Regions from separate parts of the Kluyvera huaxiensis genome, predicted to be linked through region 2. Evidence: predicted binding sites of a transcription regulator. Region 2 holds the regulator's gene; each other region holds the start of a gene.

Evidence for each region. Region 2 encodes CRP, which controls carbon source genes, mostly activating them, when cyclic AMP is high. Its sites were predicted from a motif close to ATGTGANNNNNNTCACAT; they were not measured.
Region 1: the regulator CRP is predicted to act here: its motif matches at 4,864-4,881, upstream of ABOC97_RS02685 (PTS sugar transporter subunit IIC).
Region 3: the regulator CRP is predicted to act here: its motif matches at 2,408-2,425, upstream of serC (3-phosphoserine/phosphohydroxythreonine transaminase).

Annotation. Positions count from the first base shown of each region.
Region 1 covers NZ_JBEFLV010000002.1:115,006-122,649, forward strand. The annotation lists gene uraA (uracil permease) at 1-185, shown strand, start outside; gene ABOC97_RS02670 (DnaA inactivator Hda) at 281-982, shown strand; gene ABOC97_RS02675 (leucyl aminopeptidase family protein) at 1,041-2,498, opposite strand; gene ABOC97_RS02680 (N(4)-(beta-N-acetylglucosaminyl)-L-asparaginase) at 2,502-3,455, opposite strand; gene ABOC97_RS02685 (PTS sugar transporter subunit IIC) at 3,459-4,775, opposite strand; gene ABOC97_RS02690 (helix-turn-helix domain-containing protein) at 4,942-5,799, shown strand; gene arsC (arsenate reductase (glutaredoxin)) at 5,806-6,165, opposite strand; gene bepA (beta-barrel assembly-enhancing protease) at 6,177-7,640, opposite strand.
Region 2 covers NZ_JBEFLV010000023.1:45,900-53,543, reverse strand. The annotation lists gene ABOC97_RS19995 (hydrolase) at 1-665, shown strand, start outside; gene ABOC97_RS19990 (YheU family protein) at 662-880, shown strand; gene ABOC97_RS19985 (phosphoribulokinase) at 937-1,800, shown strand; gene ABOC97_RS19980 (OsmC family protein) at 1,812-2,216, opposite strand; gene crp (cAMP-activated global transcriptional regulator CRP) at 2,520-3,152, shown strand; gene ABOC97_RS19970 (YccS/YhfK family putative transporter) at 3,207-5,282, shown strand; gene argD (bifunctional acetylornithine/succinyldiaminopimelate transaminase) at 5,275-6,492, opposite strand; gene pabA (aminodeoxychorismate synthase component 2) at 6,577-7,140, opposite strand; gene ppiA (peptidylprolyl isomerase A) at 7,236-7,644, opposite strand, start outside.
Region 3 covers NZ_JBEFLV010000003.1:301,701-309,344, reverse strand. The annotation lists gene aroA (3-phosphoshikimate 1-carboxyvinyltransferase) at 1-1,148, opposite strand, end outside; gene serC (3-phosphoserine/phosphohydroxythreonine transaminase) at 1,220-2,308, opposite strand; gene ABOC97_RS05365 (DUF421 domain-containing protein) at 2,471-3,163, opposite strand; gene ycaO (30S ribosomal protein S12 methylthiotransferase accessory factor YcaO) at 3,292-5,052, shown strand; gene focA (formate transporter FocA) at 5,457-6,314, shown strand; gene pflB (formate C-acetyltransferase) at 6,370-7,644, shown strand, end outside.

The DNA of each region.
Region 1 (7,644 bases), on a different contig from region 2:
CCTCCGTTATCCTGATTATCGGCGTGAGCGGTGCTAAAGTGCATATCGGTGCCGCTGAGCTCAAAGGCATGGCGCTGGCGACCATCGTCGGGATCTGTTTGAGCCTGGTGTTCAAACTGATTAGCGTACTGCGCCCGGAAGAAGTGGTGCTGGATGCCGAAGATAGCGATCAAACTACCCATTGATCCTAAAGCCGGGCGGGATCGCCGCCCGGTTCTCTCCCCGCTCATTTCTGTGGTAAACTCAGCGGGTTTTTTCGTAAGCCCATGTTGAGGTCTCTCTGAACGCACCGGCACAGCTCTCTTTGCCACTTTATCTTCCCGATGATGAAACTTTTGCGAGTTTCTGGCCGGGCGATAACCCCTCTTTACTTGCTGCCGTGCAAAACGTGCTGCGGCAGGAACATAGCGGATACATCTATATCTGGTCGCGCGAAGGTGCTGGCCGCAGCCATTTGCTGCATGCCGCCTGCGCCGAACTGTCCCAGCGTGGCGATGCGGTAGGCTACGTGCCGCTGGATAAGCGCACCTGGTTTGTGCCGGAAGTTCTCGATGGAATGGAGCAGCTTTCACTGGTTTGTATCGACAACATCGAATGTGTTGCCGGGGATGAACTGTGGGAGATGGCGATCTTCAATCTGTATAACCGCATTCTTGAGTCGGGCAATACGCGTTTACTGATAACCGGCGATCGCCCACCTCGGCAGCTTAATCTGGGCCTGCCGGATCTGGCGTCACGTCTGGACTGGGGGCAGATCTACAAACTTCAGCCGCTCTCAGATGAAGATAAACTACAGGCGTTGCAGCTCCGCGCGCGTCTGCGTGGTTTTGAGATGCCGGAAGACGTTTGCCGCTTCCTGCTTAAACGCCTCGATCGTGAAATGCGTACGCTGTTCTTAACGCTCGATCAACTCGATCACGCCTCGATAACCGCTCAGCGCAAGCTAACGATCCCGTTTGTGAAAGAGATCCTTAAGCTCTAGCCAACAAAAAGGCCTGATAGACGTAGTGCCATCAGGCCTTTTGTCGTAACACGAAACGTTATTCTTCAATCGCCAAATCATTCAGCAGATGCTGCATCAGCAGCGGAATCGGTCTGCCCGACGCCACGCTTTTTCCACCTTCGCGCCACAGCGCCGTGCCGCTGACATCAAGATGTGCCCACGGGATATTGGCCGGGCAGAAGTGATGCAGTAACCATGCTGCAGAAGCACTGATAGCGGCGTTGTTGGTCGGTGTGTTGTACAAATCGGCAATCGCGCTTTCGGTTTGCTTTTTCATGCGCGCATCCAGCGGCAGCGACCAGACTTCATCTCCGCTCTGCTCACCGGCGGCGGTCAGGGCGCTACGCAGCGCGTTGTCCTGCGTCATCAACCCACTCAACTCGTAGCCCAGCGCCTTGACGACTGCACCGGTCAACGTCGCTAAATCGATGATATAACGCGTGTCTTCATGGCGCTGACTTGCCCAGGCGATAGCATCGGAGAGCACCAGTCGACCTTCGGCATCGGTGTTGTTAATCTCTACCGTCATGCCGTTACAAGCGCGAGCCACGCTGCCCGGCTGCATGGCGTCAGGCCCGATGGCATTTTCCGCCAGCGCCAGCACACCCATGACGCGCACCGGCAGCTTCAACTCGGCGATACTCAGCATCAGCCCAAGCACGTTGGCCGCGCCGCACATGTCGTATTTCATGGTGTACATGCCGGCACCTTCTTTCAGCCACAGCCCGCCGGTATCGAAGGTAATGCCTTTACCGACATAGCTGCGTACCGGGCCGCTGCTGGCGCCGTCATAGTGAATCGCCAGCAGGCGAGGAGGGCGGCTGGCACCTTTACCCACCGCATGCAGCAGGCCAAGACCCTGCTCAACGATAGCCCGTTCATCCAGCGCTTCGCAGCGCAGATTTGGGAAGGCGGCGCACAGGCGCTGGGCTTCTTCCACCACAAACTGCGGTGTGCACTGTTCCGACGGGATATCCGCCAGCCGACGCGCGGCAACCATGCCGTTGGCGATGGCCTGCTGCTGGTTGAAGACCCTCTCCATGCGCGATGCATCTGTGCCCGCACAATAGGCGTTGATACGGCGAAGATGCACGCTGCTGCTGGGCAGTTTTTTTAACCCCAGGTCGGTCAATTTGTGCGCCTGATTGAAGAGAAAACGCAGGTTTTTTGCCAGCACCGTGTCATCAATATCGCTACAGTCCAGCAGCACCTCATCGCAGACCGGGGCGGAAAACAGCGGACGCAGATACGTCAGCAGTGAGTCGGTAAGACTGTCCTGCCAGGCGCTGAGCGGAATGAGGGTGATACGAGCGAATGGCCCGCAGCCGAAGCGGGTATCTGCGAGTTTGCCGTGTTCGGCCAGCTCAGTCATTTCCGCAATGAGCGGATTATCCTGCAACAGGTTTTCCTTTAGCAGAGGGCTGCCGGGAAAAGTAATGAGGTGGCCCTGCGCCAGTTCGCTGGAAAGCGTTGTGAATAGACGGTAGTTAATCATCATTTACTCCTCGATGGGCGCGCGGATGCGGTCGGCATAGGCCTGCATCCAGGCATCGTCCACCGGCTGGTAGTGGGTTTTCTCTTTGATGCGTTCGGCGCGGAATACCGTCAGCGGCTGGGTCGCGGTCGCCACCACAAAAGAGAAGGTTTTGATATTGGTGGCTGCACCAAACTCGCCTTTGCGGTTCATACAGACGACGGACAGGTCGCCTGCGCGACCAAAGCGCGACATCAGCTTATCTTCCAGCTCGTATACCACCGAATCGGCCGCCTGCTGCGGGGTCATGCCCTGTTCCATGCGGCGGACGATTTCATAGCTGGTGCAGCCTTTCATTAGGTCTTCACCGACGCCGGTCGCCGTTGCTGCGCCAATTTCGCTGTCGCAGTAGAACCCGGAACCGATGATGGGTGAGTCGCCAATGCGCCCGCGCTTTTTCATAAACAGGCCGCTGGTGGAGGTTGCCACGCTCATCGAACCTTGTTTATCCAGCGCGATGACGCCAACGGTGTCATGACCGTCGTACGGGCTGAGCCCCTTATCCAGCGTCTCGCGGCAGCGTTTACGATAGTGCTGCATTGCTCGCTCGGTGAGCATTTTTTTATCGCTAAACCCCTGGCTTAGCGCCCATTCGCGCGCGCCCTGGCCGACCAGCAGTGAGTTATAACGCTGGCGGCCCAGCGCGTGGGCCACTTTTACCGGGTTGGCGATATCGACCAGATTGCCCACCGCGCCGAAGGCCAGCGTATCGCCGTCCATCCATGCGGCGTCAAGTTCGACTTCGCCATTCTCGGTAGGCAGTCCGCCGTAGCCGACTGATTTGTAGAATGGAAAATCTTCCACGGCGACTACGGCATCCACCACTGAGGTCGTCGCTTTATTCCCGCTAGCCAGCGCCGTGGCTGATTCGCTAACCCCTTCCAGCGCCATACGCCAGGTTGCAATTATTCCCCACATCACTTACTCCTGTTTTGCTAGCGTATTAGATCCCTGAGTTTCACTTATTTCTGCACTGCGGTACTGCTTGTCGAGGATGCGCATAAACGGCAGATACAGCATCGCGCCAATCAGCAGGTTGAGTATTTGCATCACACTGCCGGAAATATGTCCGGTGACGACGAAGCCGCTGATGACTGGCGGCAGCGTCCATGGAATAAACACCCCGGTAGTCACCGCGACCATGCCAATTTTCATTGCTACATACTGAATCGTCACCAGTACCAGCGGCACCAGGTTGAACGGGATCAGCATGATAGGGTTCATGATAACCGGCAGGCCAAACAGCACCGGTTCGTTGATGTTAAAGACCGAGGCCCCGGCACCAAGTCGCGCCACTTCGCGCATACTTTTACTGCGGGCAAAAATCAGCATCGCGATAACCAGCGACAACGTTGCACCGGCACCGCCCATCCAGATCATGTCGAAGAACTGCTCGGTGATGATATGCGGCGGGGTAACACCGGCCTGAATGGCAGCGATGTTATCGGTCTGATTTTCCATCCACAGTGGGCGAATGATGCCGTTGACCATTGAGCCGGAGTTAATGCCCACCGACCACAGAATAGTGATACTGAAGACCGTCATCAGCGCGCCGAAATAGGAGGTGCCGAAGTGGCGAACCGGCGTTGCAACCACGTCATAAATAAACTGGTGGATGGTCTGATAGTGAGTGTTTTCAAAACCGATGCGGATAGCCAGCACCAGAATCATTACCACTAATGCTGGGAGCAGCGCGGCGAATGACTCTTGCACCGCAGGCGGCACGCCTTCTGGCATCTTGATAACCAGCTTTTTGCGCTTCAGCCAGCAGAACAGCTCGGTCCACAGCAGCGAACCAATCATGGCAACAAACAGACCTTTGGTGCCAATCCATTCGACCGGCATCACGGTGATGCCGCCATTTTCGGCGACTTTGATAAACGGCGTCAGTATTAAGAAGCTGACCAGTGCCAGGATGCCGCACGAGAGGCGATCGCTCTCGTAGTGTTCGGCCAGGCGGTAGGCAACGAGGAAGCTGATAAACAGTGACATGGTGGAGAACACCGCGTTAAACGGGATCTCGATGATGGCACTCCAGTTGGCACCAAAGTAGTGAGACATAAACTGCTGATAGGCCTGATTCGGGAACGACGAAATAACCAGCAGAATGGAACCAACGATAATGAAAGGCATGAAGGAGACATATGCGCCGCGAATGGCACCGAGATGACGCTGCTGCGCGGTGTTCGCGGCAATCGGCATCAATTTCTCTTCTAAAAATCCCAGAACATTGTTCATTGTGAACTCCGTATAAGATTAACGGACATTGTGTGTGTTATGTAATAGAAAACGACGAAGGGATTATTGAAGAAAACCGAAAGTGGAAAGGTGAAACGGGTCACATCGTATCGACTTAATATATGTAAATCTCATATGATTAGTCACGAAAAACGAAAGGGTTTTTATGGAAATTAAGCTGCACGCCAACGCCACGACGACGCCTAGAGTCAGGAAGTATCTGCAGGAGTCGGATAAAAGCGACCGTGAACTGGCGCGTGAGCTGGGGATTTCGGTAACGACGGTACGCCGCTGGCGAAATCGGGAGCAGACGGCGGATCGGAGTACCACTCCCGTTGTTGTACACAAAGCGATGAGACAAGAGCAGATTGTATTGATTAACGCTTTACGGGAAATACTCCGGGCTCCGCTGGACGATCTGCTGTTTATGGTGGTGGAGGGGCTTGAGATCCCGCTGTCCCGCGCAACGTTAAATCGCTATCTGAAGCCTTCGTATCAGCGGGGGACCGGTGAGGTGCTGTGCGGCAAAAAAGCGCTAAAGGCGGGAGCCAAAGCGCAGTCGTTGACGCTGCACTACCGTTTTTTATCGCTGCACATGGATGACGATGGCGACCACCATTTACTGTGGGCGCAGGAGCCGGTTAGCGGTTGGTGCTATGCGCGAATCTATTCCGGTATGTCTTCTTCCCTGGTGGTGAATTGGCTGGATGAGATATTGGCGCAGTTCCCGGGTGATATCCAATCTGTTGAGATACAAACCGACGAGTGGTTGAACGAGGGGCTGGTGAATGCGCTCAGTCATCGGTTGAGCGAGCGGGGAATTTCCGGGCGCACGACGCAGGCGGTAAATAAGCGATTAGCGGTTCAGGTGACGCTGCCGCTGGCAGAAATTATTCCCGCCGCGCGGATCTGCACGCCGGATGAACTGGTCGCCAGGCTGTGTTCGATTTTTAATCGCGGAAAGGAACAGAAAAAACTGGGGAATATGACGCCGCAGGCCTTTTTGGAAGCGCTGCGGCCTTAATGGAAACTAGCGAACAATTTCCAGTACTTGTTCCGGTGGGCGACCAATTCGCGCCTGACCGTTGCTAACGACAATTGGGCGCTCAATCAGCTTGGGATTGTCGATCATCGCCTGGATTAATGCCTCTTCACTAAGCTGGCTGTCGCTAAGATTAAGCGCCTTATAAAGATCTTCTTTCTGGCGCATCAGCTCGCGAGCGCTGGTCATGCCCAGCATTTTTAGCAGCTTGCGCAGCGCGGCGGCATCCGGCGGTGTCTCCAGATAGAGCACCACGCTTGGCTCGATGCCGTTGTCCTTCAACAGGCTTAAGGTCTCGCGGCTTTTTGAGCAGCGCGGGTTATGGTAGATGGTGACCGAATCCGTCATAGTCTCTCCTGTTACATTTTCTGATAAGGGCGGAAGCGCTCTTGCAACTGGCGCAGCTGGTCAATGCGGGCATCGTAGCGCGCCTGCTCCAGGCTGCGTAGCTTAACCTGCGCGCTGGCAGCGCTAAGCAGCGAAATGGCCTGATCGAGCCTTCCAACCAGCGCCATATTTTCGGCGCGAGCGGCTAATTCCTGGTCGCGATTACCCAGCTTGTTTTCCACCTGGGCTAGCAGATCCCAGCCGTTGGTATCTTCTTTATAGTTAAAGGTGTAGCGGTTCAGTATGGTCGCAGCTTCCCCTGGCTGACCGGCTTCGAGCAGGGCGTTGGCGAGGTTTAATTGCAATACCGGGTTGGTACGTAGCTCGCGGGCATTCTTCAAGCGGTTGACGGCTTCCGTCGCTTTGTTCTGGCCGAGGTCGATATCGGTGGCGAGATCCAGATACCAGGCGTTTTGCGGCTCGGCGCTGAGCAGCGGCTGTAGCTGTTTGCTGGCTTCCGCGTAGTTTTTGGCTTCCATTGCCAGCAGTGCCCGTCCGTACTGGGCGGCATGCTGCTCGCGAATATTGCCTTTCGACCAACTGTCGAGAAGGTCGGTGCCGAGCTGATTTTTGCCGGAATTATACATGCCGAGCGTACGTGCTTTGGCGAAGTAGAAATCGGCAGAGGACTGCACCACCACCGGACGCATCTGGTTGGCGCGGTTACGCGCATCCGACAGACGACTCTCTGGCAGGGGGTGGGTTAACAGCATTTCCGGCGGACGCGAAGAGTAGCGAGATTGGTCGAGCAGCTTTTCCATAAAGGCTGGCATGGCCTGCGGGTCAAAGCCCGAACGCTGCAATACCTGAATACCAATGCGGTCGGCCTCTTCTTCGTTCTGACGGGTGAAGCTGATGATGCCCTGTTGGGTACCTGCAAGCGTACCGCTCAGCGCTGCCATACCGGCCTGCGGGCTTGCCATTGCTAATAGGATCGAGCCTAGCGCGCCGACCCACGTTAGCGGAGCGTTACGTTTCTGGTCTTCCATCGCACGCGCCAGGTGGCGCTGGGTCACGTGGGAGATTTCGTGCGCCATCACCGACGCCAGCTGGCTCTCCGTATCCGAGTAGCGGAATAGTGCGGAGTGAAGCACCACGTTACCGCCAAAGAAGGCGAAGGCGTTGATGTCGTCGTTATTGATCAGATAGAAATGAAATGGCGTACGGACTGAAAAGGCGTGCGATACCAGCCGCATACCCAGCGAATTAATGTATTGAACTAACAGCGGGTCGTTAATCAGCGGTGCGCTTCCGCGCAGTTGACGAACATAGTAATCCCCCATTTGCATCTCCTGACCAATGGAGAGCGTACTTCCTGCGGACGTGCCCATATCCGGCAGATTGTCCGTTGAGTCCGCAAATGCAGGGGCTATCTGACCGAGTGCAAGCGTCGCAATAAGGGATGCCAACAGCGTTTTTTTCAACTGCCTGAACATAACC
Region 2 (7,644 bases):
TGAACCGTATTTACCATTCCGGTGAAACGGAAGACGGTAGCTGGTTCTTACGCTGGCTGGCGCGTGAGTTTGGCCCCGCGCCAACCGCCGCAGTCGGTTATTCACTCGGCGGTAATATGCTGGCCTGCCTGCTAGCAAAAGAAGGTGATGAGGTCCCGATTGATGCGGCGGTGATCGTCTCCGCGCCGTTTATGCTCGAAGCCTGTAGCTACCATATGGATAAAGGCTTCTCGCGCGTCTATCAGCGCTATTTGCTGAACCTGCTCAAAGGCAATGCGGCACGTAAACTCAAAGCCTACCCTGGCTCGCTGCCGGTTGACTTGCGCCAGTTGAAGAGCATGCGTCGCATCCGTGAATTTGATGATTCGATCACCTCGAAGATCCACGGTTTCGCCGATGCTATCGACTATTACCGCCAGTGCAGCGCGATGCCGACGTTAAGCAAAATCACCAAGCCGACGCTTATCATCCATTCCAAAGACGATCCGTTTATGGATCACCACTCTATTCCCGCCCAGGAAGAGCTGCCGGATAACGTGGAGTACCAGTTAACCGAGCATGGCGGCCACGTCGGATTTATCGGCGGCACCCTTCGCCACCCGGAAATGTGGCTGGAGAAACGCATCCCCGCCTGGCTAATGGCCTGGCTTGGGACGAAAGCATGATGATTCCCTGGCAGGACCTCGACCCGGAAACGCTGGATAGATTGATTGAAAGCTTTGTCTTGCGCGAAGGCACTGATTATGGTGAATATGAGCGTTCACTTGCGCAAAAGGTCGCCGACGTAAAACACCAGCTACAAACAGGCGAAGCGGTGCTGGTGTGGTCTGAACTTCACGAGACCGTCAACATCATGCCCCGTAACCAATTTCGCGGTTAACTATACTTATCGGAAGCACGCCCCGCTTCCGATAGCCTGTTCAGGGAGTTATTCGCATGTCTGCCAAACATCCAGTTATCGCCGTCACCGGCTCCAGCGGAGCGGGAACCACCACCACCAGCCTGGCATTTCGTAAAATCTTCGCTCAACTCAATCTGCGAGCTGCAGAAGTTGAAGGGGATAGCTTCCACCGTTATACCCGTCCTGAAATGGATATGGCGATTCGTAAAGCCCGCGATCTGGGCCGCCATATCAGCTACTTCGGCCCGGACGCCAATGATTTCGGCCTGCTGGAACAAACCTTTCGCGACTACGGCGTGAACGGTAAGGGGCAATCACGCAAATACCTACACACTTACGATGAAGCGGTACCGTGGAATCAGGTGCCGGGGACATTTACCCCGTGGCAGCCGCTGCCGGAACCGACCGATGTGCTGTTTTATGAAGGGCTGCACGGCGGCGTCGTCACGCCGCAGCACGACGTCGCGCGCCATGTCGATCTGCTGGTGGGCGTAGTGCCTATCGTTAACCTAGAGTGGATCCAGAAAATGATCCGTGACACCAGCGAGCGCGGCCATTCCCGCGAGGCGGTGATGGACTCCGTCGTGCGCTCAATGGAAGATTACATCAACTTCATTACGCCGCAGTTTTCTCGCACCCATATCAACTTCCAGCGCGTACCCACGGTAGACACCTCAAACCCGTTCGCCGCGAAAAGTATTCCGTCGCTTGATGAGAGTTTTGTGGTGATTCATTTCCGCAATCTGGAAGGGATCGATTACCCATGGCTATTAGCCATGCTGCAGGGGTCATTCATCTCACATATGAACACGCTGGTGGTGCCCGGCGGGAAGATGGTGCTGGCGATGGAACTCATCATGACGCCGCTGGTGCAGCGTCTGATGGAAGGTCGAAATTAACGTCGAGGGGATTACCCCTCGATAACTTCGTAAGAGTGGGTGATATTGACCGCTTTCTCCAGCATCAGCGCCACGGAGCAGTACTTCTCGGCAGAGAGATCGACCGCACGCGATACCGCCGCGTCTTTGAGCTCTTTGCCAGTCACGATGAAGTGCAGATTGATATGGGTAAACAGGCGCGGAGCCTCTTCACGGCGTTCGGAAGTCAGCTTCACTTCACAGTCGGTCACGTTGTAGCGACCTTTTTGCAAAATAGAAACCACGTCAATGGCGCTACAGCCACCCGCGGCCATCAGCACCACTTCCATAGGGCTTGGCGCTTTATCACCAGAATTGCCGTCCATCAGAATTTGGTGTCCTGAAGCAGACTCACCGAGGAAGGTTAACCCCTCAACCCATTTCACACGTGCTTGCATAATTTTTAACTCCCAGGTTGCAATTTTCTTCTCAGATTACGCGCACATAACAATTCTCGCAACGGAAGGCGATCCCCGTCATGCTGAAGCGAGACACCAGGAGACACGCGGCTAAAGCTATGCTAAAACAGTCGGGATGCTACGGTAATACATAAACGTACTGCATGTATGCAGAGGACATCACATTACAGGCTGCGGCGCTATTCGACAGCCGACTTCCCAGGTAACGGGAAGGATACTATTGCAACCAGTGGCTGCAAGGTTTTGCCGCTGGGAAGAGCTTATAACAGAGGATAACCGCGCATGGTGCTTGGCAAACCGCAAACAGACCCGACTCTCGAATGGTTCTTGTCTCATTGCCATATTCATAAGTACCCATCGAAGAGCACGCTGATTCACCAGGGTGAAAAGGCAGAGACGCTGTATTACATCGTAAAAGGCTCAGTGGCTGTACTCATCAAGGATGAAGAAGGCAAAGAGATGATCCTCTCTTACCTCAACCAGGGCGATTTCATCGGTGAGTTAGGCCTGTTTGAAGAAGGCCAGGAACGCAGCGCATGGGTAAGAGCAAAAACCGCTTGTGAAGTTGCTGAAATCTCTTATAAAAAATTCCGTCAGCTGATTCAGGTTAACCCAGACATCCTGATGCGCCTGTCTTCGCAAATGGCACGTCGTCTGCAGATTACTTCTGAAAAAGTGGGTAACCTGGCATTCCTGGATGTGACCGGGCGTATCGCTCAGACTCTGCTGAATCTGGCCAAACAGCCTGACGCCATGACCCACCCAGACGGTATGCAGATCAAGATTACCCGTCAGGAAATCGGTCAGATCGTCGGTTGTTCCCGCGAAACCGTGGGCCGTATTCTGAAAATGCTGGAAGATCAAAACCTGATCTCCGCACACGGCAAGACCATTGTCGTTTACGGTACCCGCTGATCCCGCTAAAACGGCATATTGTCTAAACAATATGCCGTTTTTACTTATCCCCTTATGTGGCGCAGGCTGATTTACCATCCGGAAGTCAACTATGCACTGCGGCAAACGCTGGTGTTATGTTTGCCGGTTGCCATCGGCCTGATTCTCGGCCACCTTCAGCAAGGCCTCCTGTTTTCACTGGTTCCCGCCTGCTGCAATATCGCCGGTCTTGATACACCGCATAAACGTTTTTTTAAACGTCTGACTATCGGTGGCTGCCTGTTTGCCGGATGCAGTCTTGCCGTACAGTTGCTGTTGGAGCATGAAATCCCGCTGCCGTTAATACTGACCGGGCTTGCGCTGATTCTCGGCGTGACGGCGGAGATCAGCGCGCTGCACGGGCGTCTGCTGCCGGCATCGCTTATTGCCTCTATTTTCACCCTCAGCCTCGCCGGCAATATGCCTATCTGGCAGCCGTTGCTGCTCTACGCTCTGGGTACACTGTGGTTCGGTTTATTCAACTGGTGGTGGTTCTGGATGTGGCGGGAACAGCCGCTGCGCGAATCGCTAAGTCTGCTCTATCGTCAACTTGCCGACTATTGTGAAGCAAAGTACAGCCTGTTGACCCAGCATACCGATCCCAGCACCGCGCTGCCCCCGCTGTTAAACCGTCAGCAGAAGGTGGTGGATTTAATCTCCCAGTGCTACCAGCAGCTGCATATGCTGGCGGCCAATCAGCACAACGATTACAAGCGTCTGCTGCGGGCGTTTCAGGTTGGGCTGGATTTACAAGAGCACATTTCCGTTAGCCTGCATCAACCGGAAGAGGTGCAAAAACTGGTTGAACGTAGCCACGCCGAAGCCGTGATCCGCTGGAACGCCCAGACCGTCGCCGCCCGCCTGCGCGTACTGGCAGACGATATTCTCTACCATCGCTACCCCAGCCGCTTCACGATGGAAAAGCAGATTGGCGCGCTGGAAAAAATTGCCCACCAGCACCCGGATAACCCCGTTGGCCAATTCTGCGCCTGGCACTTTAGCCGCATCGCCAAAGTGCTGCGCGCGCAGCGCCCGCTGTATCCACGCAATCTGATGGCTGACAAAGAGCGCCGACTGCCATTTTTCCCGGCGCTGAAAAGCTATCTGTCGCTGAAATCCCCGGCGCTGCGTAACGCCGCGCGGCTAAGCGTGATGCTGAGTATTGCCAGCCTGATGGGCACAGCCCTGCATTTACCCAAGCCGTACTGGATCCTGATGACGGTACTGCTGGTGACGCAAAACGGCTATGGGGCAACTCGGGTACGTATCTTCCACCGAGCGGCGGGAACCCTGGCAGGCCTGGTGATCGCCGCCTTCGCCCTGCACTTCCATACGCCGCAGGGGCTGGCACTCTCCGGGATGCTGCTTATCACGCTTGGCAGCTATCTGATTATTCGCCGCAACTACGGCTGGGCGACGGTCGGGTTCACCGTCACCGCGGTATACACGCTGCAAATACTAACGCTCAACGGCGAGCAATTTATCGTTGCCCGCTTTATCGACACCATCATCGGCTGCCTGATTGCCTTCGGCGGCATGCTCTGGCTGTGGCCCCAGTGGCAAAGCGGCCAGCTACGGCAGAACGCTCAGGCCGCGCTGGAGGCCGATCAGGAAGCTATCCGCCTGATTTTAAGCCCCGATCCGCAGGCACCTAAACTGGCGTATCTGCGTATGCGCGTAAACCAGGCGCATAACACGCTGTTTAACACCCTCAATCAGGCGATGCAGGAACCGGGCTTTAACTCGCGCTATCTGGAAGATATGAAGCTGTGGGTCACCCACAGTCAGTTTATCGTCGAACATATCAACGCCATGACCACGCTGGCGCGCGAGCATGAGATGCTGACGCCTAATCTGGCGCAACAGTATCTGGAGTCGAGTGAAATTGCGCTCCAGCGCTGTCAGCAGCGTCTGGAATACGATGAAGCGGGAAGCAGCGGTGAGGTCAACATTATGGAGTCGCCGGATGCACTGTCCCATGGGCCATTGAGCACCATGGAACAGCATCTCCAGCGTATTCTGGGGCATCTGAACACCATGCACACCATCTCTTCGGTGGCCTGGCGACAGAGACCACGGCAAGGCGGCTGGTTAAAACGACGGACTAGCTAACGATCTTCGCCACGGCCTGGGCGAAACGCTGCATACCTTCGTCAATATCCACCTCTTCCACCACCAGCGACGGTGCAAAACGCATCACATCTGGGCCTGCATTCAGCACCATCACGCCAACGTCTGCCGCCGCGTAGAGGAAATCACGCGCCCGGCCTTTGTACTTCGCATTCAGCTCAGCGCCAATCAGCAAGCCCATACCGCGTACATCGCTGAAGACGTCGTACTTCGCGTTAATCTGCTGCAGGTGCTGCACGAAGCGTTCGCGTTTCGCGTTCACACCGTTCAGCACTTCCGGAGTGTTGATGATATCGAATGCCGCACCGGCCACCGCACAGGCCAGCGGGTTACCGCCATAGGTTGAACCGTGGGAACCGACGTGGAATGCGCTGGCGATATCCTCGGTCGTTAGCATCGCGCTCACCGGGAAACCGCCGCCCAGCGCTTTGGCGCTGGTCAGAATGTCCGGCGTCACGCCATAGTGCATATAGGCAAACAGTGAACCGGTACGGCCCATCCCACTCTGCACTTCATCAAATACCAGCAGCGCCTGATGTTTATCACACAGCGCACGCAGGCCCTGGAGGAATTCCGGCGTTGCCGCCAGCACGCCGCCTTCGCCCTGAATCGGCTCCACCACGATGGCGCAGGTGTGATCGTCCATCACCGCTTCGACCGCATGCAGATCGTTAAACGGGACGTGGATAATATCAGCCGGTTTTGGGCCAAAACCGTCGGAATATTTCGGCTGACCGCCCACGGAGACGGTAAACAACGAACGCCCGTGGAAAGCATTGTGGAAGGCAATAATCTTGGTTTTGTAAGGGCTATGACGGGTTGAAGCGTAGTAACGTGCCAGCTTGAAAGCGGTTTCGTTTGCTTCGGTGCCCGAGTTCATAAACACCACGCGCTCAGCGAAGGTAGCATCCACCAGCTTTTGGCCCAGGCGTAGCGCAGGCTCGTTGGTAAACACGTTGCTGGTATGCCACAGCATTTCACCCTGGCTTTTCAACGCCTCAACCAGCGCTGGGTGGCAGTGGCCCAGCGCCGTCACCGCAATACCACCCGCAAAATCGACGTACTCTTTGCCTTGCTGATCCCACACGCGGCTGCCTTTGCCCTTCACCGGAATAAATTCCGCCGGTGCATAGATTGGCAAAATGACCTGATCGAAGGTCGCGCGGGTAATTGCAGGTTGTTTGGTTACCATGTCATGCCCTTTTTCAAACGATGCAGCAATGATTGTGAAATTATATCCATAAAATATGCATAAAAAATCACACCATAGCAACTACTATCGATTGAGAAAATTGGCCAACAGTTGGTGTCCCTGCTCGCTAAGAATGCTCTCCGGGTGGAACTGTACGCCTTCCAGATCCCATTCACGATGGCGGATCCCCATGATTTCACCCGCTTCGCTGCGCGCGGTGACTTCAAAGCAGTCGGCCAGAGTATCCGGGTCAATCAACAATGAATGATAGCGGGTCACGGTCAGCGGATTATTCAGGCCGCGAAACACGCCCTGCTGCTGATGGGTAATTGGTGAGGTTTTGCCGTGCATGACTTTCTGCGCACGAACAATACGCGCCCCGAATGCCTGAGCAATAGCCTGGTGGCCTAAGCAGACGCCGAGCAGCGGTACTTTACCGGCATAGTGGAGAATCACATCGAGGGAGATACCGGCTTCATCCGGCGTGCAGGGGCCGGGTGAGATAACGATTTTGTCCGGCGCGAGCTGAGCTATTTCATCAAGGGTGATGTCGTCATTTCGCCTGACCGTTACGCTGGCTCCCAACTCACAGAAATACTGGTAGAGGTTCCAGGTAAAAGAATCGTAGTTATCAATCAGCAGAATCATGGCGGCTCCGGTCGTTTATCTGCCGCCATTCTACCGGGTGCTTACTGCTTTAGCGATAAGGGCGGCAGCCTCATGCCGATGCCGCCCCGTATCCTTTATGGCAGTACTTTTGCAGACAGGATGACGATAGGCTTGGATGGCACATTCTGGTACGGCCCAACGTTGTGGCTCGGCACCTGGGAGATTTTATCCGCCACATCCATACCCTTCACAACTTTGCCGAATACCGCATAACCAAAATCACGTTGGCCGTGATCCAGGAAAGCATTATCCGCTACGTTGATGAAGAACTGGCTGGTTGCGCTATCTTTATCAGCAGTACGCGCCATGGCGATAGTGCCACGGGTGTTACGCAGGCCGTTATCGGCTTCGTTTTTAATCGGTGGATTCGGCTGCTTCTGCTGCATCTGCTCGTTAAAGCCGCCGCCCTGAACCATAAAGCCCGGGATCACGCGGTGGAACGTGGTGTTATTGTAAAAACCGCTGTTGACGTATTTCAGGAAG
Region 3 (7,644 bases), on a different contig from region 2:
TTATAGGTGCCGATTTCAGCAAAATTCAGCGACGCTGGTGGTGTAACGCGAATGTAGTCTTCGCCCTCTTCTACCTCAGCACCCACTTTGCGCAGTTCAGTCGCCATGGCAAACAGACGGTCAGTTTCTTTAACGCGCCAGTTGTAGATATTGCGCAGCGTGGTGGTGCCTTTAGCAAACAGTGCCGCAGTGGCAATGGTCATGGCCGCATCAGGGATATGGTTCATGTCCATGTCGATAGCGTTGAGCTCGCCGTGAGTACAGGCAATAAAATCATCGCCCCAGGTCACGGTAGCACCCATTTTTTCCAGCACATCGGCAAAACGGATATCGCCCTGAACGCTGTGACGACCAATACCGGTCACTTTCACGGTGCCGCCTTTAATCGCGCCAGCAGCAAGGAAATAGGAGGCAGAAGACGCATCCCCTTCCACCAGGTATTGACCTGGAGAGACATACTGTTGGTTACCACGCACAATAAAGCGCTGGTAGTTCTGGTTATCCACTTCCACACCGAAGGTTTTCATCAGGTGCAGAGTGATATCGATATAGGGTTTAGATACCAGATCGCCTTTAATGCTTATCGTGGTGTCCTGTGGAGCCAGCGGCGCGGTCATCAACAGCGCGGTGAGGAATTGGCTGGATACGCTGCCGTCAACCTCAACGTTACCTCCGGTGAAACCACCTTTCAGGCGCAGCGGCGGGTAGTTTTCCTGCTCCAGATAGTCAATCTGGGCCCCGCCCTGACGCAGCGCATCAACCAGATGACCAATTGGGCGCTCTTTCATACGCGGCTCGCCGGTCAGTACGATGTTATTCGTGCCCAAACATAAAGCGGCGGCCAGCGGACGCATCGCCGTACCCGCATTGCCGAGGAACAGCTCCAGCTCGTTTGAGGACTGCAGCATGCCCGCATTGCCGGTCACTTCACAGCGGGTGCGGTCAGCAGACAGGGTATAGTGAATTCCCAGAGCCTTAAGCGCGTTCAGCATATGGCGAACATCATCACTGTCCAGCAGATTGGTCAGCACGGTCGTGCCATGCGCCAATGCCGCCAGCAGCAGTGCGCGGTTCGACACGCTTTTAGAACCGGGCAGATTAATGGTGCCGTCGACACGCGCAATAGGTTGTAACGTCAGGGATTCCATGAAACTCAACTCTCTAAAACAGAAGTAAAAACCCCACGGCGTAACCGTGGGGATGAATAGATAAAACCAGATTAACCGTGACGGCGTTCGAAGTCTTGCATGAAGTTCGTCAGCGCCTGTACGCCTGCCAGCGGCATCGCGTTATAGATAGAAGCACGCATTCCGCCTACCACGCGGTGGCCTTTCAGCGAATGCAGACCGGCCGCAAATGACTCTTCGAGGAACAGTTTATCCAGCGCGCTATCGGCCAGCTGGAATGGAACGTTCATGCGGGAGCGGTTAGCGTTGGCTACATCGTTGCGGTAGAAATCGCTGCCATCAATGGTGCTATACAGAAGATCGGCCTTCTGCTGATTGATACGATCCATTGCCTCGACGCCGCCCTGCTCTTTGAGCCATTTGAACACCAGCCCTGAAAGATACCAGGCAAAGGTCGGCGGCGTGTTGAACATGGAATCGTTGTCATTAAGCACGGTGTAGTCGAGGATTGATGGGCAGGCAACGTGGGCTTTACCCAGCAGGTCTTCACGTACAATCACCAGCGTTAAACCGGCAGGGCCGATATTTTTCTGCGCGCCAGCGTAGATAACGCCGTAGCGGCTCACGTCAATCGAGCGAGACAGGATAGTGGAGGAGAAATCGGCGGCAACAACCACGTCTTTGCCAAAGTCCGGCGTCTCTTCAATGGCGATACCATCGATAGTTTCATTTGGACAGAAGTGCAGATAGGCCGCGTTATCGCTGAGCTGCCAGTCACGCATCGGTTTCACCGCGCGCTTGCCGTCTACGGTGACTTTCGCATCGATAACGTTCGGGGTGCAGTATTTTTTTGCTTCTTTGACCGCGCTGGCAGCCCAATAGCCGGCATCAACGTAGTCTGCGGTAGTTTTATCACCCAGGATATTCAGCGGAACGCCAGCAAACTGACCGCGGCCGCCGCCATGGCAGAACAATACTTTGTAGTTGGAAGGGATATTAAGCAGGTCGCGGAAATCTTTTTCTGCTTCCTCTGCCACCTGGATAAACTCTTTACCACGGTGGCTGACTTCCATTACCGACGTACCTAACCCGTTCCAGTCGCAAAGTTCTTGCTGCGCCAGTTTAAGAACATCTGCCGGTAACATCGCCGGACCTGAACTGAAATTAAAAACCTGAGCCATTTTCCCTCACCACGCTAAAAGCCATAAGTAATAACTGTGGATATCGGTTTTATCATTCAGTGACACGCGCCGCAATGTCTAAAACTTTCCACCGGCGAATTGTGGCCCTTGTCACACAAAACATTCTGCCGCTCGATTGCGTCAAAACCGACAAAATGGCTGTCAGGCGACGCGTTTCGCCCGGCTAACCTTCGTCCATACCGGATTCGCACAGCGAGGACATAGTTGACGGCAACCCACCTTGAGGCTGGCGACATGACTACATCTCGCACAAGCGAATTCCCCCGACTCTGGCATCACCTTGAACCGCGGCGCAAAGCTCTCCGGCAAAATACACATCCCCGGTTTGACGTCATCATCGCGGTAATAAAACACGCTGATCTGCCCGTTGGTCTCCATGATAGCCAGCCGCACCTGTCCCAGCTGTTCGACGCTGTTCAGACGCAGCTCCATCAGAAACTCCAGCTCGGTCATATTCGCTTTACGGACGTTTTCCCACGCGAGCTGCCCCTCTTCCACAACGACAATGGCCTTACCTTCGAGCAAGTCCTCAAGCTTTTCACTTTTCGACATCAGCCACATAACCAGACGATAAAGCAATGCGAGTGAGACGAAGACCACCAAAACCGGCACCAGAGGCACATCATCATAAAAAGCGACGTCACCCGCAGCCGATCCTAACGTCAGAATTATCAGTACTTCAAAAAGTGACATCTGCCGGACGCCACGCCGTCCGGTAATTTTGAGAAATATAAAGACCAGTAAAAAGGTAAAGAGGGTTCTTAACGCCACTTCGCCTAAAAATTCGGGCGGGAATTTGTCAAACGCCATCCGTTGAAGATCAAACGCTTTCATCTTTTCTATGCCTTAACAATAGGTTATTGCCTATAAGCATAGTCCTACCTTTTATTTTCGCCGGAGATAGCACCTGTCACGCAAAACCCGTATCATTGCGCGCTTTCCGTACGACAAAAGAGATTGCTATGACGCAGACCTATATTCCCGGCAAAGATGCCGCGCTGGAAGATTCCATCGCTCGCTTCCAGCAAAAGCTGCTCGACCTGGGTTTTGATATCGAAGAAGCCTCCTGGTTGAACCCTGTTCCTAACGTCTGGTCGGTGCATATTCGTGATAAGGCATGCTCTTTATGCTTTACCAACGGCAAAGGCGCCACCAAAAAAGCAGCGCTGGCGTCAGCGCTGGGTGAGTACTTTGAACGTCTCTCCACCAACTATTTCTTTGCCGACTTCTGGCTGGGCGAAGAGATCGCCAACGGCCCGTTCGTGCACTATCCGAACGAAAAATGGTTCCCGCTGACCGAAAATGACGACGTGCCGGAAGGCCTGCTCGATGCACGCCTGCGCGCATTCTACGATCCAGACGATCAGCTGACCGCCAGCATGCTGGTCGATCTGCAGTCCGGGAACGACGATCGCGGCGTGTGCGGTCTGCCATTCACTCGTCAGTCAGACGGTGAAACCATTTATATCCCAATGAACATCGTCGCCAACCTGTACGTTTCTAACGGCATGTCTGCGGGCAACACCCGTAACGAAGCTCGCGTTCAGGGGCTGTCGGAAGTGTTCGAGCGTTACGTCAAAAACCGCATCATTGCCGAGAGCATCAGCCTGCCGGAAATTCCATCCGAAGTGCTGGCTCGTTATCCTGGCGTCGTTGAGTCCATCGCTAAACTGGAAGCGGAAGGTTTCCCAATCTTTGCATACGATGGTTCACTGGGCGGTAAATACCCGGTTATTTGCGTTGTACTGTTCAACCCAGCGAACGGTACCTGCTTCGCTTCTTTCGGCGCGCACCCGGACTTCGGCGTTGCGCTGGAGCGTACCGTTACCGAACTGCTTCAGGGCCGTGGTCTGAAAGATCTCGACGTGTTCACCCCGCCAACCTTCGATGATGAAGAAGTGGCCGAACATACCAACCTGGAAACCCACTTCATTGATTCCAGCGGTTCTATCTCCTGGGATCTGTTCAAGCAGGATGCCGACTATCCGTTCGCCGACTGGAGCTTCTCCGGTACCACCGAAGAAGAGTTCGCAACGCTGATGGCTATCTTCAACGAAGAAGATAAAGAAGTGTATATCGCCGACTATGAGCACCTGAGCGTCTACGCCTGCCGCATCATCGTACCGGGTATGTCTGATATCTATCCGGCAGAAGATCTGTGGCTGGCCAATAACAATATGGGTAGCCACCTGCGCGAAACCATTCTATCCCTGCCGGGCAGCGAGTGGGAAAAAGAAGAGTACCTGAACCTGATCGAGCAGATCGATGACGAAGGGCTGGATGACTTCACTCGCGTGCGCGAGCTGCTGGGCCTGGCGACGGGTTCAGATAACGGCTGGTACACCCTGCGTGTTGGTGAACTGAAAGCGATGCTCGCACTGGCGGGTGGCGATCTGGAACAAGCGCTGATCTGGACCGAATGGACGATGGAGTTCAACGCTTCGGTCTTTAGCGCAGAGCGTGCAAATTACTACCGTTGCCTGCAGACGCTGCTGCTGCTGTCTCAGGAAGAAGAACGCGAACCGTTGCAATACCTCAACGCATTCGTGCGTATGTACGGCGCAGACGCTGTAGAAGCAGCCAGCGCCGCGCTCAGCGGCGAAGAGGCGTTCTATGGCCTGCAGCCGGTCGACGGTTCGTTAAAAACCTTCCCGGCGCATCAGTCACTGCTACAGGCTTACGAAAAACTGCAGCGTGCGAAAGCCGCGTTCTGGGCGAAGTAACACGATCCCGCAGAAAAAGTAGGTTTAACATACACTCTACGTTATATTACGGGGCCACTTGTTGGCCCCTTTTTTTATTTCCGCGCTTCGCCCCAGCAGAGTGTGAAAATAAAGTTAAAGATAAGTAAACTCAATTATTAGTAGCTTACTTTTATTGTTAATTTACTTGATCATTACTCCATTTTAATTAACTAGCAAAATGAAGGGTAAAGAAAAAATTCAACTGAATTTGTAAATCTTAAAATTTATTTTTATAATTAAATTCAATAATTTACCCTGCTTTCGTTGAAAAACCATCCAACTTGCAGGCCTATAAGCCAGGCGAGATATGATCTATATCAAATTCTCATCTATAATGCTTTGTTAGTATCTCGTCGCCGATTAAATAAAAAGAGAGAGTTAGTGTGAAAGCTGACAACCCTTTTGATCTACTTCTCCCTGCTGCAATGGCCAAAGTTGCCGAAGAAGCAGGTGTCTATAAAGCAACCAAGCATCCGCTGAAAACCTTTTATCTGGCGATTACTGCGGGCGTTTTCATCTCGATTGCTTTTGTATTTTATATTACAGCAACCACGGGTACAGCTGGCATGCCGTTCGGCATTGCGAAACTGATTGGTGGTATCTGCTTCTCACTAGGCCTCATTCTTTGCGTTATTTGTGGCGCCGACCTCTTCACGTCGACCGTGCTTATCGTGGTAGCGAAAGCCAGCGGCCGAATCACCTGGGGTCAACTGGCAAAAAACTGGCTCAATGTCTATGTTGGTAACCTGGTGGGTTGCCTGCTCTTCGTACTGCTCATGTGGCTGTCCGGTGAATATATGACAGCCAATGGCGGCTGGGGACTAAACGTCCTGCAAACCGCTGACCACAAACTGCATCACACATTTATCGAAGCCGTTGCTCTCGGCATCCTGGCGAACCTGATGGTCTGCCTGGCAGTCTGGATGAGCTACTCTGGTCGCAGCCTAATGGATAAAGCCATGATTATGGTCTTACCGGTTGCCATGTTCGTTGCCAGCGGTTTTGAGCACAGTATCGCAAACATGTTTATGATCCCTATGGGTATCGTAATACGCGATTTTGCTAGCCCGGAATTCTGGACCGCTGTCGGTTCATCTCCGGAAAATTTCTCTCACCTGACCGTGATGCATTTCATCACCGATAACCTGATTCCTGTCACTATTGGGAACATTATCGGCGGCGGTTTGCTGGTTGGGTTGACATACTGGGTCATTTATCTGCGTGGCGGTGACCGTCATTAATTGATGGTTGCTCCAGGCAGTAAATAAAAAGTCCACTTAAGAAGGTAGGTGTTACATGTCCGAACTTAATGAAAAGTTAGCCACAGCCTGGGAAGGTTTTACCAAAGGTGACTGGCAGAATGAAGTAAACTTACGTGACTTCATCCAGAAAAACTACACTCCGTATGAGGGTGACGAGTCCTTCCTGGCTGGCGCAACTGACGCGACCACCAAGCTGTGGGACAACGTTATGGAAGGCGTTAAACTGGAAAACCGCACTCACGCGCCAGTTGACTTTGACACCTCCGTTGCATCTACCATCACTTCCCACGACGCTGGCTACATCAACAAAGCGCTGGAAAAAATCGTTGGTCTGCAAACTGAAGCTCCACTGAAACGTGCGATTATCCCGTTCGGTGGTATCAAAATGGTTGAAGGTTCCTGCAAAGCGTACAATCGCGAACTGGACCCGATGCTGAAAAAAATCTTCACCGAATACCGCAAAACCCATAACCAGGGCGTATTCGATGTTTACACCAAAGACATTCTGAACTGCCGTAAATCTGGCGTTCTGACTGGTCTGCCAGATGCGTACGGCCGTGGTCGTATCATCGGTGACTACCGTCGCATCGCGGTGTACGGTATCGACTTCCTGATGAAAGACAAATACGCACAGTTCCTGTCCCTGCAGTCTGACATGGAAAACGGCGTAAACCTGGAAGCGACTATCCGTCTGCGTGAAGAAATCTCTGAACAGCACCGTGCGCTGGGTCAGATCAAAGAGATGGCAGCTAAATACGGCTACGACATCTCTGGTCCGGCTACCAATGCTCAGGAAGCTATCCAGTGGACTTACTTCGGCTACCTGGCCGCGGTTAAATCTCAGAACGGCGCTGCAATGTCCTTCGGTCGTACTTCCAGCTTCCTGGATATCTACATCGAACGTGACCTGAAAGCAGGCAAAATCACTGAACAAGACGCTCAGGAAATGATTGACCACCTGGTCATGAAACTGCGTATGGTTCGCTTCCTGCGTACCCCTGAGTATGATGAACTGTTCTCCGGTGACCCAATTTGGGCAACTGAATCTATCGCAGGTATGGGCGTTGATGGCCGTACTCTGGTTACCAAAAACAGCTTCCGCTTCCTGAACACCCTGTACACCATGGGTCCTTCTCCAGAGCCGAACATCACCGTTCTGTGGTCTGAGAAACTGCCACTGGCGTTCAAAAAATATGCCGCTAAAGTGTCCATCGATACCTCTTCTCTGCAGTATGAGAACGATGATCTGATGCGTCCTGACTTTAACAACGATGACTACGCTATCGCTTGCTGCGTAAGCCCAATGATC